Regions from separate parts of the Streptomyces sp. SYP-A7185 genome, predicted to be linked through region 1. Evidence: riboswitches for the same ligand, from Rfam matches in the RefSeq annotation. Region 1 holds a riboswitch; each other region holds the start of a gene.
What was found. Region 1 has a riboswitch for thiamine pyrophosphate ahead of thiC (phosphomethylpyrimidine synthase ThiC). Riboswitches for the same ligand answer to the same signal wherever they lie in the genome.
Positions count from the first base shown of each region.

Region 2: linked by a shared signal. The riboswitch ahead of thiM (hydroxyethylthiazole kinase) and the one ahead of thiC (phosphomethylpyrimidine synthase ThiC) in region 1 are both predicted to bind thiamine pyrophosphate.
Region 3: linked by a shared signal. The riboswitch ahead of QBL25_RS29265 (thiamine ABC transporter substrate binding subunit) and the one ahead of thiC (phosphomethylpyrimidine synthase ThiC) in region 1 are both predicted to bind thiamine pyrophosphate.

Region 1 covers NZ_CP122310.1:4,886,609-4,889,878, forward strand. Annotated here, with positions in the region: gene thiC (phosphomethylpyrimidine synthase ThiC) at 1-1,143, opposite strand, end outside; TPP riboswitch at 1,136-1,290, opposite strand; gene QBL25_RS21385 (YibE/F family protein) at 1,362-2,765, shown strand; gene QBL25_RS21390 (SsgA family sporulation/cell division regulator) at 3,086-3,270, opposite strand, start outside.
Region 2 covers NZ_CP122310.1:426,833-430,102, forward strand. Annotated here, with positions in the region: gene QBL25_RS02005 (glycoside hydrolase family 19 protein) at 1-751, shown strand, start outside; TPP riboswitch at 925-1,050, shown strand; gene thiM (hydroxyethylthiazole kinase) at 1,098-1,874, shown strand; gene thiE (thiamine phosphate synthase) at 2,113-2,751, shown strand; gene thiD (bifunctional hydroxymethylpyrimidine kinase/phosphomethylpyrimidine kinase) at 2,748-3,270, shown strand, end outside.
Region 3 covers NZ_CP122310.1:6,625,335-6,628,604, forward strand. Annotated here, with positions in the region: gene rlmN (23S rRNA (adenine(2503)-C(2))-methyltransferase RlmN) at 1-887, shown strand, start outside; TPP riboswitch at 963-1,079, shown strand; gene QBL25_RS29265 (thiamine ABC transporter substrate binding subunit) at 1,172-2,257, shown strand; gene QBL25_RS29270 (ABC transporter permease) at 2,386-3,270, shown strand, end outside.

The DNA of each region.
Region 1 (3,270 bases):
GCCCAGCGAGTACGTCACGTCGTACGACGCGAGGATCTCGCAGAGCTCCTCGAAGTTCTCGTAGAGGAAGCTCTCCTTGTGGTGCGCGAGGCACCAGGCCGCCATGATCGAGCCGCCGCGCGAGACGATGCCGGTCTTGCGGTTGGCGGTGAGCGGGACGTACGGAAGGCGCACGCCCGCGTGCACCGTCATGTAGTCCACGCCCTGCTCGGCCTGCTCGATGACCGTGTCCTTGTAGATCTCCCAGGTCAGCGCCTCGGCCTGGCCGTCGACCTTCTCCAGGGCCTGGTAGAGCGGCACGGTGCCGATGGGGACGGGGGAGTTGCGCAGGACCCACTCGCGGGTCGTGTGGATGTTGCGGCCGGTGGACAGGTCCATGACCGTGTCGGCGCCCCACTTGGTGGCCCAGGTCATCTTGTCCACCTCCTCCTCGATGGAGGAGGTCACCGCGGAGTTGCCGATGTTGGCGTTGACCTTCACCAGGAACTTCTTGCCGATGATCATCGGCTCGATCTCCGGGTGGTTGACGTTGGCGGGAATCACCGCGCGGCCGGCGGCGACCTCCGCGCGCACGACCTCGGGATCGAGGTTCTCGCGGATCCCGATGAACTCCATCTCGGGCGTGATCTCACCGCGGCGGGCGTACGCGAGCTGCGTGACCGCTTGGCCCGCGCGCCCCCTGCGCGGCTGGCGCGGGCGGCCGGGGAAGACCGCGTCGAGGTTCTTCAGGCCGCCGCGGGGCGAGGTGTGCTTGATGCCGTCGTCCTCGGGACGGGGCGGACGGCCCGCGTACTCCTCGGTGTCACCGCGGGCGATGATCCAGTTCTCGCGGAGCGGGGCGAGGCCCCTGCGGACGTCGGTGTCGACGGACTCGTCGGTGTACGGCCCCGAAGTGTCGTACAGGGTCACGGCCTTGCCGTTGGTGAGGTGCACCTGGCGGACCGGCACCCGCAGGTCGGGGCGCGAGCCCTCGACGTACGCCTTGTGCCAGCCGATGGACTTCCCGGCCTCCGCGCCGAGGGGGTTCCCGGTGTTCTCGACCGGGTTCTTGGCGTTTCCGACCGGGTTCCCGGTGTTCTCGCTGAGGTTCCCGGTGTTCTCGTCGCTGCTGGAGGCAGGCGTGCGTGTGTCCGATGTGGTCATGAGACCTACTCCCTACGCCGGCATTACCCGGTAACAGGTTCGGCGGTCGACGCAGCGAATTCCGTACGGCTCGTGCACGTTCGTGCCGCTTCGTACGGAGGTCAGCGCCCTCTCAGCCCGGTGCTCCGAGCTCCCGCGATTGCAAAGGTGCCTCCACGCTAGCGCCCCGCCGGGCGCGCTGAACAGAGGGCCCTCCCCGTTCTTGCGATGATCGGGCAGTGACCACCACACAGCCGCCGTCCCAGCCGCCCGTCCCGAACGTGCCTCCGGACTCCCACGGGCACTCCCACAGCCATGGTCCTGCCGCGCCGGTCTCCCAGCATCTGCGCAAGGTCATCGCCGCCGTGCTGATTCCTTTCGCCACGGCGGTGGTCGTCGGCCTCGCGGTGTTCTGGCCAGGTGGCGCTCCGTCCCACGAGCGCACCGGAGTCGGCTTCGACCGGCAGACGCAGTCGGCCGAGGTCGCGAAGGTCCAGGAGCTGCCCTGCAAGGACGTGAACGCCTCGCAGACCCCGCCCAACGGCGACACCTCCACGGCCGAGGGGCAGTCCGCCCAGTCCCGTGCCAAGGGCGTCTGCAAGAAGGCGACGATCGAGGTCACGAGCGGCAAGGACAAGGGCCGCACCTTCACCGAGATCGTCCAGCCCGACTCACCGCGGCAGTTGCGCCAAGGCCAGGAGGTCGTGGTCGCCTACGAGCCCACGGCCCCCGAGGCGTTGCAGTACTCGGTCACCGACGTGAACCGGAAGTTCCCCATGGCGCTGCTCGCCGGGATCTTCGCGCTCGCCGTGGTCGTGGTGGGCCGGATGCGCGGCGTCATGGCCCTGATCGCCCTGGCGTTGAGCTTCCTCGTCCTGACGTTCTTCATCCTGCCCGCGATCCTCCAGGGCTCGAACCCGCTGGTCGTGGCGGTGATCGGGGCCAGCGCCATCATGCTGATCGCGCTCTATCTCTGCCACGGCCTCACGGCCCGGACCTCGGTCGCGGTCCTCGGCACGCTCATCTCCCTGCTCCTCATCGGGCTGCTCGGCTCGCTCTTCATCGGCTGGGCCTCGCTGACCGGCAACACGGACGACAACACCGGCCTGATCCACGGCCTGTATCCGTCCATCGACATGAGCGGCCTGCTGCTCGCCGGCGTCATCATCGGCTCGCTCGGCGTGCTCGACGACGTGACGGTGACGCAGACGTCCGCGGTCTGGGAACTGCACCAGGCCAACCCGAAGATGGGCTGGCGCGGTCTGTACGGCGCGGCCATCCGCATCGGCCGCGACCACATCGCCTCGGTGGTGAACACCCTGGTCCTGGCGTACGCGGGTGCCGCGCTGCCCCTGCTGCTGCTCTTCTCGATCGCACAGAGCAGCGTGGGCACGGTGGCCAACAGCGAACTGGTGGCCGAGGAGATCGTGCGCACCCTGGTCGGCTCGATCGGCCTGGTCGCCTCCGTCCCGGTCACGACCGCGCTGGCGGCCCTGGTGGTCTCGGCCGACCGCTCGGCCCCCGCGGGCCGCACGGGCCACGCCCCGCACCCGTCAGGCGGCGCCACCCCCGCTCCGGCCCCCACGTCCACCCCCGCCCCCAAGCAGGGCCGCGGCGGAAAGGGCCGCCGCCGAAAGGCGTGACGTGCGGTCGGCAGCCAGGGGCCGGCCGGAGGGCGGAGGGGCGGCAGCAAGGGGCCAGAGGGCAGACGGGCGGCACCCAGGGGCCGGAGGGCGAACGGGCGGCAGCCAGGGGCGGGCGGCGCCTAGGGGGAAGGCGGGGTGCCGAGGGGGGCGGCGGGGTGCCCAGGGGCCGGACGGGCGGGCGCCCAGGGGCCGGACGGGCGGGCGCCTCGCGCTCAGCGCCCAGCGCTCAGCGCCCAGCGGCCGTGCCGTAAGGCTCAACCGGCGGATGCCATGAAATGCACCAATCTGCCGTAGGGCCGCGTCCTGGCCCGTGAGCGTCAGCCCGCGCTCTGCTCCTCGGCGAGGATCCGGTCCAGCGCCTCGTCCAGGTGCGCCTCGAAGTCGGCCAGCGCCCGCTCCTGCCCCAGCGGCACCAGCTTGTCCGTACGGTCCAGGAAGGCGAGGAGCGGCGGGATCCCCACCCGGAACAGGGCCTGGTCCGCTCCGACCTGAAGCCGGATCA
Region 2 (3,270 bases), 4.5 Mb from region 1:
CACCGCCTCGTACAACGGGCGCAACTGGAACGCCAAGTGGTGGACCCAGAACGAGACGCCGGGCCGCAGCGACGTCTGGGCGGACGCGGGCGCCTGCGGCGGTGGCACCGACCCCGGCAACCCCGACCCCTCGGGATTCGTGGTCACCGAGGCGCAGTTCAACCAGATGTTCCCGAGCCGGAACTCGTTCTACACGTACAAGGGCCTGACCGACGCGCTCAAGGCGTACCCGGCCTTCGCCAACACCGGCGGCGACACCATCAAGCGCCAGGAGGCAGCGGCGTTCCTCGCCAACGTCCACCACGAGACCGGCGGTCTGGTCCACATCGTCGAGCAGAACCAGGCCAACTACCCGCACTACTGCGACGCCTCCCAGCCCTACGGCTGCCCGGCGGGCCAGGCCGCGTACTACGGCCGCGGTCCGATCCAGCTCAGCTGGAACTTCAACTACAAGGCGGCCGGCGACGCGCTCGGCATCGACCTCCTGCGCAACCCCTACCTGGTGGAGCGCGACCCGGCGGTCGCCTGGAAGACCGGTCTTTGGTACTGGAACACCCAGTCGGGTCCGGGCACCATGACGCCGCACAACGCCATGGTCAACAGCCGCGGTTTCGGTGAGACCATCCGCGCCATCAACGGCACCCTGGAGTGCAACGGCGGCAACCCCGCCCAGGTCCAGAGCCGGGTCGACCGCTACAAGCAGTTCACCCAGATCCTCGGCACCACGCCGGGCTCCAACCTGAGCTGCTGACCTTTCCTTCTGCGCGCACGACGCTTCTCCACGCACGACGGCCGGGCGGCCCTGATTCCTGTCAGGGCCGCCCGGCTTCGTGCGTCGCACCCGGCTCCGGTGGGCATAGGAGCCAGGCCGTTGCGTGAGGTACCCGTGTGCGACCTCCTGTTCCTCAAGGAGGTACATTGCGTAGCGACCACCGCGGGAGCTCGGGAGCAGCCGGGCTGAGAGGGCGGACGGGACTTGATCCCCTTTCCGCCGACCGCATGAACCTGGACCGGGTAATGCCGGCGTAGGAAGGGTGTTGACGATGGATACTGCCTCCATACCTGCCCGGCACGACACTGCCGTCTCCCGTGCTGCCGTGGCGGACGTGAGCGCGTCCCTGCGGGCCTCCGCACCCCTGGTGCACTGCCTGACCAACGTCGTGGTGTCGCAGTTCACCGCGAACGTGCTGCTCGCGGCGGGGGCTGCCCCCGCGATGGTGCACAGCGCGGAGGAGGCCGGAGCGCTGGCCCGGGTGGCCGGGGGTGTCCTGGTCAACCTGGGCACGGTGACCTCCGTGACGGCGGCGGCGATGCGTGTCGCGGTCACCGAAGCGGCCGGCGCCGGGCGGCCGTGGGTGCTCGACCCGGTGGCGGTCGGCCCGCTGCCCTGGCGCACCGCGCTGGCCCGCGAACTGCTGGAGAGCACGCCGCCGGCGGTCATTCGGGGCAACGCTTCGGAGATCCTGGCACTGGACGGCGGCGCGGGCGGGCGCGGCGTGGACAGCACGGACGTCCCCGAGGCGGCGCTGGCCGCGGCGGACGCGCTGGCCCGGCGCTATGGCTGCGCGGTCGCGGTGAGCGGCCCCGAGGACGTTCTCACCGACGGGACGCGCGTGGTGCGTCTGGCCAACGGGAGCCCGCTGCTGGCTGTGGTGACCGGTACGGGCTGCTCGCTCGGCGCTCTGGTGGCCGCCTGCACCGCCGTCACCGACGACGCACTGCTGGCCGCCACGGCCGCGACCGGCCTGCTCACCGTGGCCGCGGAGGACGCCGCCACCCGCTCCGCGGGGCCGGGCACGTTCGCGGTCGCCCTGATCGACGCGCTGTACGAGCTGAGCCCTGAGCGGCTCGCCGAGGCCCTCGACCTGCGCTGAGCGGACGCGTACGGCGGGGATCCGCGTGAGCGGTGGCCTCGACGCCACCCGCCGCACAGTGCCCGCCCCCCCTGGGGCGCCCCCCGGCACCGGGCCTGGCTGCCCTCTCCCCCGCCTCCTCTCACCCCGGTGTACGACTCACGGGTCCCCGCACGGCACGCCGGGGCCTGCCTTCCCCCGTACCTCCCGATGCGTTTCCCACGCCTTCGCCCGGCCGGGAGACCCCAAGGAGCAATTCATGCGACCTCCTCTCGACCTGTCCCTGTATCTGGTGACCGACACCAGGCTCTGCGGCGACCGTGGCGTCGCCCCTACCGTGGCAGCGGCCGTCAAGGGCGGCGTGACCGCCGTCCAGTTGCGCGACCCGGACGCGGACGACCGCACGCTGTTCTCGCTCGGCCGGGCGATCCAGGCCGAACTGGCGGGCACCGGCGTCCCCTTGATCGTCAACGATCGGCTGGACGTGGCGGCCCGGCTGGACGCGGACGGCGTCCACCTCGGGCAGCGGGACCTCTCTCCCGATACCGCCCGTCGCCGACTCGGCCCCCGTGCGTACATCGGCCTGTCCATCAGCCGTCCCGGGCAGCTGGCGCACGTGCCGGACAGCGTCGATCACCTCGGTGTCGGTCCGGTGTTCGCGCAGTCCACCAAGCCGGACGCGGATGCCCCGCTCGGCCTGGACGGCATGGCCCGGATCGTCCGGGAGAGCCCGCTGCCCTGCGTGGCCATCGGCGGGATCGGTCCGTCCCGGGCCGCCGCGGTCATGGGGCGTGGCGCGGCCGGCATCGCTGTCGTCAGTGCCATCTGCGGCCGGCCCGACCCCCGGGCCGCAGCCCATTCCCTCGTCCGCACCCTGCGACAGGAGATCTCCGCGTGACCAGCCCGCCCATCGCCCTCACCATCGCCGCCAGCGACCCCTCCGGCGGCGCCGGGATACAAGCCGACTTGAAGGCGTTCTCCGCCAACGGCGCCTACGGAACAGCCGTTCTGACCGCCCTGACCGCACAGAACACCCTGGGTGTCACCGGCATCCACGCCATCCCCCCGGCATTCGTCACCGAGCAGCTCGACACGCTGTTCGCCGACGTCCCGGTGGACGCCGTCAAGATCGGGATGCTGGCCGACGCCGCCATCGCCGACGCCGTCGCAGGGGCCCTGGAGCGCCACCGCCCCCGGTACGTCGTCCTCGACCCCGTCATGGTCTCGACCAGCGGCCACCGCCTCCTGGAAGCCGATGCGGTGGCGGTGCTGCGCGAGCGTCTCCTGCCGCTGGCCGACCTCATCACCCCCAACCTCCCCGAGGCCGGCGACCTGCTCGGCACCGCCGCGGCAAAGAACCGCGCGGAAGCCGTCGAGCAAGCCCAAGAACTCCTCGAAACCGGCGCCCGGCGCGTCC
Region 3 (3,270 bases), 1.7 Mb from region 1:
AGGAGGCGCTGCTTCCCGAGCTGATGTCAGTGGTGCGGCACATCAGCTGTGACGACGACACCACGCGCAAGACGCTGTGGCGTCTGTTCGACGGGACGCTCGTCGAGTCCGTGCTCATGCGCTACCCGGACCGCGTGACGATGTGCATCTCGTCGCAGGCCGGCTGCGGGATGAACTGTCCGTTCTGTGCGACCGGACAGGCCGGTCTCGACCGGAACCTCTCGACCGCCGAGATCGTGCACCAGATCGTCGACGGGATGCGCGCCCTGCGGGACGGGGAGATTCCCGGCGGGCCCGCGCGGCTCTCGAACATCGTCTTCATGGGGATGGGCGAGCCGCTCGCCAACTACAACCGCGTGACCGGTGCCATCCGCCGTCTGACGGATCCCGAGCCCGACGGCGTCGGCCTCTCGCAGCGTGGGATCACCGTCTCGACCGTCGGCCTGGTGCCCGCCATCCACCGGTTCGCCGACGAGGGCTTCAAGTGCCGCCTCGCCATCTCGCTGCACGCGCCGGACGACGAGCTGCGCGACACCCTCGTCCCCGTCAACACGCGGTGGAACGTACGGGAGGTCCTCGACGCCGGATGGGAGTACGCCGCCAAGTCGGGGCGCCGCCTCTCCATCGAGTACGCCCTGATCCGGGACATCAACGACCACGCCTGGCGCGGTGACCGGCTCGGGCGGCTGCTCAAGAACAAGCCCGTGCACGTGAACCTCATCCCGCTGAACCCGACCCCGGGCTCGAAGTGGACGGCGTCGCGTCCCGAGGACGAGAAGGCCTTCGTGGACGCCATCGCCGCTCATGGGGTGCCCGTCACGGTTCGTGACACCCGTGGCCAGGAGATCGACGGGGCGTGCGGTCAGCTCGCCGCGTCGGAGCGTTAGTCTGGCCGGAACACAACTTCATGTCCGGGACTGAACTTCAGGCCGGAACACAACTTCATATCCGGAACCATCTTCATATTCCGACAGGGGAGCGCCACAGCGCTGAGAGTGCGGCACCAAGGACAGGTTGGCCGCAGACCCTCTGAACCTTGCCCGGGTCATTCCGGGTAGGAAGTTCGGACATCACTCAAGCTGTTGCGCCCTGCCCGCGAACCACTCCGGTCCGCGGGCAGGGCCGCGTCTCTTCCTGGTCACTCCAGGAGGAATGAACTCAGTTGAACTCGGTGAGCACCACCAAGAAGATCACCGTCACCGCGGCCGCGGTGGCCCTCGGGCTCGTCGCGCTCTCCGCGTGCGGCGGCTCGTCGGACGGCGGCGACAAGGCCGACTCCAAGAGCGTCACGCTCGTCAGCCATGACTCCTTCGCGGTTTCCAAGGACGTCCTGAAGGCGTTCGAGAAGAGCTCCGGCTACAAGGTCGACGTCCTCAAGGACGGCGACGCCGGAGCCGCCGTGAACAAGGCCATCCTGACCAAGGACAACCCGCAGGGCGACGTCTTCTTCGGCGTCGACAACACCCTGCTCTCGCGCGCCCTCGACAACGGCCTCTTCCAGTCGTACGAGGCCAAGGGCTCGGACCGGATCGCCTCCCCGTTCCGCGTCGACCAGGGCAAGCACCGCGTCACGCCCGTCGACAGCGGCGACATCTGCGTGAACTACGACAAGAAGTACTTCGCCGACAAGAAGCTGGCGCCGCCGAAGTCCTTCGCGGATCTGGCCGAGCCCGCCTACAAGGACCTCCTGGTCACCGAGAACGCCGCGACCTCGTCGCCCGGCCTCGGCTTCCTGCTCGGCACCGCCGCTCAATACGGCGACGGCGGCTGGCAGGGCTACTGGAAGAAGCTCAAGGCCAACGGCGTCAAGGTCGTCGACGGCTGGGAGCAGGCCTACAACGAGGAGTTCTCCGGCTCCGCGGGCGGCAAGAAGGCCAAGGGCGACCGGCCGCTCGTCGTCTCGTACGCCTCCTCGCCGCCCGTCGAGGTGCTCTACGCCAAGCCGCAGCCCAAGGAGGCACCGACCGGCGTCGCGACCGGCACCTGCTTCCGGCAGGTCGAGTACGCGGGCCTGCTCGCCAACGCCAAGAACGAGAAGGGCGGCAAGGCGCTGCTGGACTTCCTGATCGGCGCCGAGTTCCAGAAGGACATGCCCCTGAACATGTTCGTGAACCCGGTGCGCGAGAAGACCGAGCTGCCCGAGCTCTTCGTCAAGCACGGCGTGACGGTCGAGAACCCGGAGACCATGTCCCCGAAGAAGATCGCCGACAACCGTGAGCAGTGGGTCAAGTCGTGGACCTCACTCGTACTGAAGTAAGCAAGCCGTCCAAGGGCAAGCTGCCCAAGGGCGAGTCCCCCGAGGGTGAGTCGCCCAAGGGCGAGTCCCGCAAGGGCCGGTCCCGCCGGGGGCTGCTCTCGCGCGGGAGCGCGACGCGGCTCGGCCTCATGGCCGTGCCCGTCGCGTTCTTCGCGGTCTTCTTCGCCTATCCGGTCGCCGCGATCGTCGCGCGCGGCCTGAAGGTGGACGGCGCGTGGCGGTTCGGGCGGATCGCGGACGTCGTCGGACAGTCCGACGTCCGGCACGTGCTGTGGTTCACCACCTGGCAGGCGCTCGCGTCGACCGCGCTCACGCTCCTGATCGCGCTCCCCGGCGCGTACGTCTTCGCGCGCTTCGACTTCAGGGGCAAGCAGGTTCTGCGGGCGGTCGTGACCGTGCCGTTCGTGCTGCCGACCGTCGTCGTCGGGACCGCGTTCCTCGCGCTGCTCGGCCGCGGCGGCCTGCTCGACGAGATGTGGGGCGTACGGCTCGACACGACCGTGTGGGCGATCCTGCTCGCGCACGTCTTCTTCAACTACGCCGTCGTCGTCCGCACGGTCGGCGGGCTCTGGTCGCAGCTCGACCCGCGCCAGGAGGAAGCCGCGCGCATGCTCGGCGCCTCGCGTTGGACCGCCTGGCGCACCGTGACGCTGCCCGCGCTCGGACCCGCGGTGGCCGCCGCGTCCCTCATGGTCTTCCTCTTCACCTTCACCTCCTTCGGCGTCGTGCAGATCCTCGGCGGACCCGCGTACTCGACGCTCGAAGTCGAGATCTACCGGCAGACCGCCCAGCTCCTCGACCTGTCGACGGCCGCCGTCCTGACCCTCGTGCAGTTCGCGGCGGTCGGCGTGATCCTGGCCGTGCACGCGTGGACCGTGCGCAGGCGGGAGACCGCGCTGCGGCTCGTCGACGCCTCCGCCGTGGCGCGCCGGCCGCGCGGGGCGGGGCAGTGGGCGCTGCTCGGCGGGGTCATGCTGACGGTCGCCGTGCTGATCCTGCTGCCGCTCGGGGTG